One region of the Agarivorans sp. 2_MG-2023 genome, then DNA from elsewhere that is predicted to be linked to it. Evidence: predicted binding sites of a transcription regulator. Region 1 holds the regulator's gene; each other region holds the start of a gene.

Evidence for each region. Region 1 encodes FliA, which starts transcription of late flagellar genes. Its sites were predicted from a motif close to CTAAAGNTNNNNNNNNNNNNGCCGATA; they were not measured.
Region 2: a site for FliA is predicted at 1,040-1,066, ahead of Q4549_RS08550 (flagellin). Genes of this name have one in related genera too.
Region 3: a site for FliA is predicted at 1,840-1,866, ahead of Q4549_RS18240 (DUF5610 domain-containing protein). Genes of this name have one in related genera too.

Annotation. Positions count from the first base shown of each region.
Region 1 is NZ_JAUORQ010000009.1:69,803-72,956, forward strand. It holds gene Q4549_RS14540 (chemotaxis protein CheA) at 1-80, opposite strand, end outside; gene Q4549_RS14545 (protein phosphatase CheZ) at 92-832, opposite strand; gene cheY (chemotaxis response regulator CheY) at 846-1,229, opposite strand; gene Q4549_RS14555 (RNA polymerase sigma factor FliA) at 1,357-2,076, opposite strand; gene Q4549_RS14560 (MinD/ParA family protein) at 2,069-2,962, opposite strand; gene flhF (flagellar biosynthesis protein FlhF) at 2,952-3,154, opposite strand, start outside.
Region 2 is NZ_JAUORQ010000004.1:332,162-335,315, reverse strand. It holds gene Q4549_RS08555 (flagellin) at 1-659, shown strand, start outside; gene Q4549_RS08550 (flagellin) at 1,214-2,029, shown strand; gene Q4549_RS08545 (flagellar protein FlaG) at 2,109-2,531, shown strand; gene fliD (flagellar filament capping protein FliD) at 2,553-3,154, shown strand, end outside.
Region 3 is NZ_JAUORQ010000014.1:3,771-6,924, reverse strand. It holds gene Q4549_RS18255 (DUF1422 family protein) at 1-142, shown strand, start outside; gene Q4549_RS18250 (hypothetical protein) at 295-468, opposite strand; gene trmA (tRNA (uridine(54)-C5)-methyltransferase TrmA) at 649-1,752, opposite strand; gene Q4549_RS18240 (DUF5610 domain-containing protein) at 1,899-3,074, shown strand; cobalamin riboswitch at 3,131-3,154, shown strand, end outside.

The sequences.
Region 1 (3,154 bases):
TGTTCAGACAGCTGCTCAAGGATCTCCGCCGCTTCTACGAGAAAGTCTTGTAAGATGTCTTCATCTACATCAAACGACATGCGCTACTCCCTTAAAATCCTAAACTAGATAACAGGTCATCAACATCATCTTGATCGTTAACAACGTCATCCCTTTGCTCTTTATTTAATATTGGCCCTTCGGCTTCAATGGCCGATTTTGCAGGAGCTTTTTTCTCTATAACTTCAGCTTTATCATTGCCAAACAAGGTCAGCATTTCCACTAAACTTTCTTCAACTTCTTGAACTAAGGTGATTACTTTACGAATCATTTGCCCAGTTAAGTCTTGAAAATCTTGAGCCATCAATATTTCAGTTAACATACTTCGTAGTTTATCGGCATTTGCTGAAGAACTATTAAGGAAAATATCGATTTGGTGACATAGCGCTTTAAATTGGCCAATTTCAATTCTTCGTTCCATCAAACTTTGCCAAACAGGCATAATATTGTTGATTTCACTGGTTAATTGATCGGCAATAGGGAGGCCAGATTCAACCGCATCCATGGTCTTATTAGCGGCTTGGTCGGTCATCTCTATTACATAGTTTAACCGCTCTTTTGCATCAGGTATTTCCTGATTAGCCAATTCATTAATACGAATATCTAGCTTGAAATCATTTAATGAATCGTGAAGTTGACGTGTGAGCTGACCAACTTTGTCAAACAACAGGTTGGCCTTAGGAGCACACAGCTCACTGACAAATTGATTCGCCTCGGAGACGTTTCCTTCTTCAAGTAGCAACACCAAAGCTTTGGCATCGGCTAATGAGATGATCGGAGTATCAGTGCTCACACATCTTCCTTTATTATTGTAATCTTTCGAAAATCTTATCTAGCTTCTCTTTTAGTGTGGCAGCTGTGAAAGGTTTTACAATATAACCATTTACGCCGGCTTGCGCGGCTTCAATAATCTGTTCGCGTTTCGCTTCTGCCGTAACCATTAACACAGGTAAATGAGACAAGCTTTCGTCGGCACGAATATTCTTTAATAAATCAATGCCTTCCATACCCGGCATGTTCCAATCGGTCACTACAAATTCGAAGTCCCCACCTTTAAGCATTGGCAACGCAGTATTACCGTCATCAGCTTCGTGAGTATTGTTGAAACCTAAATCTCTAAGTAGGTTTTTAATAATCCTTCTCATTGTTGAAAAATCATCAACAACCAGAATTTTCATATTTTTATCCAAGGTACGTCCCCCAACAGGATGTTTTGCAAGCCTCAAAACGGGCTAAAAATTTATGTAATAAAGATATTATGCCTTAATAAACACAATTTTAGTCCATCTTTTATCATATTTGTAAGGATGAATTTCTCTATTGTGTCCAATCTCGCATTCGAGTTTTCACTCGAGCAAGCGCTTGGCTATGTATTTGACTGACTCTTGACTCGCTTACGGTTAATACTTCGCCAATTTCTTTAAGGTTAAGTTCTTCGTCATAATATAGCGACAATACTAGCGCTTCGCGCTCTGGTAAGCCTTTAATGCAATCGGCTAGCGATTGTTGAAAGCGTTGATTAGCAAAGCCTTCAAATGGTCGATTTTGCTCGCGACTTTCATCACTAGAAATAACATCTTCGCTCACGCCAAGATCTTCAATACCAAGAATTCGGCCACAGTTTACGTCAGACAACATTGAATGATATTCGCTTAGGCTTACACCCAGCTTAGCAGCAACCTCAGCATCTTTGGCATCACCATTCTTTTCTTTTTCAACTGCGTTAATAGCTTCACTGATAGCGCGGCTGTTTTTATGCACAGAACGTGGTACCCAGTCACCACGACGAATTTCGTCAAGCATTGAGCCACGAATACGGATCCCGGCATAGGTTTCGAAACTCGCACCTTTGGTACCATCAAAATTACGCGCAGCTTCGATAAGACCAATCATTCCAGACTGAATCAGATCATCAACAATTACGCTAGCCGGCAGGCGCGCCATTAAATGGTGCGCTATCCGTTTTACCAAATTTGCATGGCGTTCCACCAACACATTAGTGTCACTAGCGCTGGCATAAGCGGCAACTTTATTCACTAAGCTGTTCTCTATTTTTACGTTGTCCGAATTCGAGAAGATTCTCGATGAAGAATTCCAAATGGCCACCTGCTTGTTCCGGAATCGGCCAAGTAGCTCCTTTACTCGCTAAAGAGCGAAAAGCTAAAGAAGCGGGAGATTTAGGATACGCTTCAACCACGACACGCTGTTTACGTACAGCGAGTCGAACATTGTTGTCGTATGGAATACACGATACGAGTTCTAAGGTGGCGTCTAAAAAGCGATCGGTAACACGAGTGAGTTTAGCAAACAGTTCTTGGCCTTCTCTTAGACTACGAACCATGTTTGCCACTACTTTAAATTTGTATACGCCGTGCTTGTTAGACAATAGTTTAATCAAAGCATACGCATCAGTAATCGATGTGGGTTCATCACAAACCACGACCAAGATATCCTGTGAGGCTTTAGCAAAGCTCAGCACCATATCGGAAATACCAGCGGCAGTATCTACCAGCAATATATCAATGGGGGTTTTCAAGCTACTGAATGCGCGAATCAATCCTGCATGCTCTGCTGGGCTCAATTCAACCATTGATTGGGTACCAGAAGTTGCCGGGGCGATTAAAATACCGTTAGGCCCCTTTACGAGCACTTCATCTAATGTGCACTCGCCAGATAGTACATGCGATAAGTTTTTGGTTACGCGTAGGCCTAATAGTACATCTACATTTGCCAAGCCTAAGTCGGCATCCAGCACCATTACACGCTTACCTTGGGCTGCCATAGCAATGCCCATATTTAGGGTAACGTTGGTTTTACCAACACCACCTTTACCACCGGTTACAGCGATAACTTTCACATTATTTTTTTGTTGCATCATTCTTAAGCCGCTAGCTTGATCAAATTCGTTGTCTTTAGAATACATCTGAAACCTTCTGCTGTTCGGTTTCACTAAACCAGAAATGTTGCTGAGACTGAGTATCAATTACTGACAGCGCTTGCTCAATTAACTTGGTTGGCTCGGCAACTGCAATATCTTCTGGCACTTGCTGGCCATGTGTAACGTAACTGATTGGCAAAGCGTGGCGCAAGGTGACATTTAAAACCTCGCCTAAGG
Region 2 (3,154 bases), on a different contig from region 1:
TGACTTCGCAGATTCAAGGTCTAGATCGGGCAGTAATGAATGCTCAAGATGGTATCTCTTTAGCGCAAACCGCTGAGGGAGCGATGGACGAAGTAACAAATATGTTGCAACGTATGCGTACTTTAGCCATCCAATCTCAAGATGGTATTAACAACTCTGACGACAGACTTGCATTGCAAGCAGAGGTCTCCCAGCTTAAGGCAGAAATTAGCCGAGTTGGAACAACCACTAAGTTTGGTAACATCACTCTATTGGATGGCCAATATAACGAAAACTTCTTGGTAGGCGCAAACGCTGGAGAAAATATTGCGGTAACTATTGCGACTACCGTGAGCCAGGCTGGTCTAGGTATCGCTGCATTGGCTGTTACAAGTCCTGCAGCTGCAAGCGCTGCTATGGCTGCCATTGATTCAGCGGTTAAAACCATTGATGCCGAACGCGCTCAATTAGGTGCTGTTCAAAATCGGTTCCAGTCTACCATACGTAACTTGTCTAACATCTCAGAGAACGTAACGGCAGCTCGTTCGCGTATTAAAGATACTGATTTTGCAAAAGAAACTGCAGAATTAACTCGAAACCAGATACTGCAACAGACTTCTACGACGATTTTGGCTCAAGCGAACCAACGTCCTCAAGCTGCGTTGTCACTACTGGGATAATAAAAAAGAAAAGGACGGTGGGGGTTCAATCCACCGTCCTCATACTGTAATCGCGCAATTAGTACTCTTAGGAGGCTCAATTCCATACCAATAATAAGTTGCGCTTTAGTTTCGCTCTCAATCTCCTATCGTTTCGAGCGATACGGTCAAGTGATGTATACTCACTTGACCTTTTTTCGCAGCGGTTCAGACTGCACGAATAATAAAGCAATGCTTGTGCCAAGTTTTAGTGACAGATAATTGGCATCAAATAATTAAACTTTTAGTTAAAAACTCTATCTTTAGTCTGGTTCACACAGTGTTATTTTCCGTTACAAAGCCTTTGATAGCAAGGCTTGCCGCAAAAGCGGCAAATTATTTCCGTTTTTTCCTCTTTTTCCCTAAAGCTTTTCCTAGGCTTGCCGCTAACTAATATGAAGTTATTAAAACTTTAGTCCATTTCTAAGTTGTCTTGGTTTTCGGTTCATTAACCAGGGGTTCAACAACTAACAGATGGTTTTGATCGTCCTGACACAGTTCAATCAGGATGAGCGATTTCTTAGGAGGCTCAAATTATGGCATTAGTTGTCAACACCAATGTGTCGTCATTGAACGCACAACGTCAGTTATCTAGTTCTGGTGGTATGTTAGATACTGCTTATCAACGTCTAAGCTCTGGTTTTCGAATTAACAGTGCAAAAGATGATGCAGCTGGTCTACAAATCTCTAACCGCATGACTTCACAGATCCAAGGTCTTGATCGCGCTGTGATGAATGCTCAAGATGGTATTTCGGTTGCGCAAACAGCTGAGGGTGCTATGGATGAAGTGACTAACATGCTTCAACGTATGCGGACTTTAGCCGTTCAGTCGCAAGATGGTATTAACAACAGTGATGACCGCGCCGCGCTTAACGCTGAAGTTAGTCAACTTAAAGCTGAGATTAGCCGAGTTGGTACAACAACTAAGTTTGGTGGAACTGCTCTTTTAGACGGTTCATATAGCTCAAACTTCCTAGTTGGAGCTAATGCCGGTGAGAATATTCTTGTATCAATTGGCCAAACTATTTCGCAAGCTGGTTTAGGTATTACTGGAGCAAGTGTAGGCACAGCAGCAGCAGCTAGTGCGGCTATGGCAAGCATTGATTCAGCGATTAAAGCAGTAGATTCAGAGCGAGCGAGTTTAGGTGCGGTTCAAAACCGCTTCCAATCTACAATTCGTAACTTGTCTAACATCTCAGAGAATATTTCTGGTGCTCGTTCGCGAATTAAAGACACAGATTTTGCGAAAGAAACTGCAGACCTAACTAAGGCTCAGATTCTACAGCAAACCAGTACTTCGATTCTTGCTCAAGCAAACCAACGCCCACAGGCTGCGTTAGCTCTAGTTTAATCGGCAAAAATAGTGAAGAAAGACGCAGCCACACTTATACTGTATAAGTGTGGCTTGCTTTGTTTAAGGAGTCTGGAATATGGATAACAGTGTAAGTTCAATATCCACCTCGACAGCTACATCCGGTCAACCTGCAAATCAGGAGCCCAACTTAAGTGCTGCTGACAAGATGGAAGTGGCACAAATATCGCTTCAAAAAGAGCAACAAAAGGTAAAAGCACAACAAGAAGCTGAGCAAGAGAAACGTCAAGATGAGGATAAGACTCAAATAGATGACGTAGTTGCCTCTCTAAACCAGTTACTTGAGGTACAAGACAGGGATGTAAAGTTTGTAGTAGATGAACGAGATGGTCAGTTCTTCACATCGGTGCTAAATAGAAGCACTGACGAGCTCATTCGTGAAATTCCTACAGAAGAGTATCGTCAATTGGAAGAACGGTTGAAAAAGTTTCAAGATGCCATTGGCCAAACAACTGGCTTATTTGTAGATCAATTGGTGTAACTAATATACGAGTAAAATATTATGACAGGAATAACAGCGGCGGGTATTGGTAGCGGATTAGATTTAGAAGCACTTATTGAAGTATCTATTAATGCTGAACGCGCTGGTAAAGATGCTCGTTTGGAGAAAACTAAAGCCACCTTAGATGTTACTTTGTCTGCGGTCGGTTCTGTTAAATCTGCTTTAAGTTCCTTTCTTAGTATTCTCGAAAAAGCTAAAGAACAATCAACCTTTATTCCTAGGGTTGCTACTACAGGTGAATCTGAAGGCAATGAATCAATTATTGTTGATTTGGACGAAGGTGCCACAAACGGTAATTATTCAATTGAAGTTCAGCAACTTGCAGGAGGCTCCTCTCTTACATCCATTGACTCTACAGCAAATGGCGGAACCCCACTGTATTCAAGCGAAAACGATGTGGTGTCTACTACTGCGGGACAAATGACTTTTGCTACGGCTAACGGTGAAAGTTTTGTCTTAGATGTTGAAGCCGGGACAACTCTTAAGCAGTTAAGAGAAAAAATAAATGATGCGGAAGATAACTTTGGGGTCAGTGCCAACCTTATTGATACTGGTTCAGAGATTCGCCTAGCGATATCTTCAGAAGAAACTGGAGATGGTAA
Region 3 (3,154 bases), on a different contig from region 1:
GGCCTTTTTGTTAGGTGCATTAGGCTATTCGGCTATGCTACGGGCGCAGTTTCCAGACATAGGTAGTAACTTAGTGTTGTTGCTGATTTGCCTGTTTATTGGCTTATGGTTAATGTTCAAACTCGGCGGTTTTAAGCGTTAGTTTAGGTTTGGTTGCTTGGCTTTATTGGTTTGTTGCAGGTAGGTCTACCAGTCGCTTTGTAACCAGTATCGCCTGCCTTTTGAGCATAGGATAAACCCGTTCACAACCCAAAATCTCCGGTACTTTGCCGTTGGTGGCTACCAAGCCTTCACCTATTGATAAGGCAGTGGAGCAGCAACCGTTTTAATGCGCTTGCATAGCTGCTGGCTGTTTAGCGAATTTATCGGCGCTTTGTTGGTTACCAATGTACTAATCGGCATTATTCCCGCGAACCAAGTATTTTTTCCTTGAAAGAGCCCTCGCTGGTCTTGTTGTGCATCACTCATACTACCCAATCTACCCTCTGCTTTGTCACTCCAATATAGGGTGTACCCGCAGGTTCTGTCGCTAAGCAAAAAAAGCTGAATATAGTGAGTAGATTAGCAAAAGGGCAAGGGTGCATAAGCAGAGGGAGTTATATAAAGCAACAGCGATTAAGATGCATTAATCGCTGCTGTTGGCTGGGTTTAACGGCGTTGTAAGTAAACGCCAACCTCTATGTGGTCGGTATAAGGGAACTGATCGAACAAAGCCCAATGGCTAATCTGGTGAGTTTTACTGAGTTCGCCAAGGTTGTTGTACAAGGTATTAGGGTTACAAGAAATGTACACAATGTTGTCGTAAGCTTGCACCATGCCTAACGTAGCGTCGTCTAGTCCGGCACGTGGTGGGTCAACCAAAATGGTATCGCATTGATAACTACTTAAATCCACATCGGCTTCTTGTAAGCGGCGAAACTCTCGCTCACCCAACATCGCTTGGGTAAATTCTTCTGCAGACAAACGTAAAATTTTCACGTTATCTATTTGATTCACTTTTATATTGTATTGCGCAGCCTGCACCGAGGGTTTGGCGATTTCGGTGGCCAGTACTCGATTAAAGTTTTTAGCCAGCGCCAGTGAGAAGTTACCATTGCCGCAATACAGCTCCAGCAAGTCACCTTGGCTAGCGCGAGTGGTGTTTTGCGCCCAATCTAGCATGTGCTGATTCACTACTGCATTAGGTTGGGTGAAGCTATTTTCTATTTGTTGATAAACAATCTCTTCGCCATTTACCGTTAACACTTCATCGACGCGATCATCGCTTAAGCACATTTTTTGTTTGCGAGAGCGACCAATTAATTGAATTGAGAACTGCTGGCTCAGTTCGGCTTTAAGCTGTTCTGCTGCTGTGCGCCAGCTTTCATCTATCGGCTTATGATAGAGGAGGCTAACTATCACTTCGCCACTTAAGGTTGACAGAAAATCTACCTGGAACAACTTGTGGCGCAATAGCGTGTTGCTTTTTAGCTTTTCAACCAATAACGGCATCAGCTGATTGATGATCTCACTCGCTGGTGGAAAAGTGTCTACCCTAAACTTCTGCTTGGTCTTTTGATCAAACATAATGTAATAGAGGTCGTCGCCCTCGTGCCATACGCGAAACTCGGCGCGCATACGGTAGTGTTTCGTCGGAGATGCGAACACACTTGGCTCGGGTGGAGAAAACTCGGCAAATTGTTCGCGACGTTTAGCGACTTTCTCGGCCAAGAGTTCTTGGTACTGTTCTGGGTAGTATGCGATAGCGCTCATGGCCGCTCCTGTGTTCTAGCAAGGAGCGCAATTTAAAGGCGCATGGCTTGCTTGTCCAGTTTATCTACAATAATAGTGATAAAATTTCTAAAGTTTTAAATTTGGTCGCCGATAAGCTGTGACTAGGGTAAATCCATGGAGGCTTTATGAACGAACTTAATGGCTTGGGTAAAACACCCGTGCAGCAATATGCCGAGCGCTTATTGCAACAGTCTGCGCCGGCGATCGAGAAAAGGAATAATCTCGCCGACGACAAGGCAAGCCTAAATCAACAAGGCGCTGTAGCCAGCCATGTATTGTTGAGTTCAATAGAAAAACACACTTTGTCGATGGCCACTGGCGGCGTTAGCTTACCTAAGCCGCAGCAAGTGAGTGTGTTTGATGCCGAAGAAGTGGCGAGAAATGTACTTAACTTTGTTGCTAGCTCTTTATATAGCGCAAAGCAATCTGGGATGTCGGAAGATAAATTGGCCGAGATGATGGCTCAAGCCCGTAAAGGTGTAGATATTGGCTTTGAAGGCGCTCGAGAAGAGCTAAGTGATGCGGGGATCCTTAACGAAGAGCTCGAGAAAGGCATCGATAAAAGTTACGACTTGATTCAAGACGGCCTAGAGAAAATAGAAGAGGGTGATTACGAGATTCAATCAGCACCTATTGCCAGCCAATTAGCCATGTCTAGTTCGCAATCTGCCAGCATGCAGTTAGAAACAGCGGAAGGCGATAAGGTCACTATTAGTTACGGCTCGCAATTAGCGGCAAGTTATAGCGAAAGTGGTTCGTCCTATCAGGCATCATTTGCGTCTCAGCAGCAATTTAGCTTCTCTGTTGAAGGTGATTTAAATGAAGATGAACTGGCAGCGATAGCCGATCTAATTAAGCAAGTCGACGAAGTGGGTCAGCAGTTCTTCTCTGGCGACTTAGATAAAGCCTTTGATCAAGCGCTAACGATTGGCTTTGATGAGCAGCAGCTAGTGGGCTTTGCGGTCAATTTTCAGCAGCAACAAAGTGTCGCGGTGAGCCAAGCTTATCAGCAGGCCGATGACAAAGCGGCTGGTGGATCCGATTTAGTGCCCGATCTCAGCCAGTTCTTAAGTTCTTGGCAAGATATTCAAGCTAAAGTGAGCGCGTTGTTTGCTCAGCCTGAGTCTACAACAGAAACCTTACTTGCTGGTATTTTACCGGTGTCTAGCCCAAGTGAAGAGAATGACAAGCAAGCTGATATAGAACGCTTTAAAGGTTTCGCCGACAGAATGGCTGAGGCCTTGGCTATGTTTAATAACACTTCGCCTAATCAAGCGAACGAAAACGCCAATATTAGTTAATTTCATGTAGAGAAAAAGCCAGCCATTTTGTGCTATTAATCACATTAATGCTGGCTTATAATCTCGCCCGCTGTGGTGCT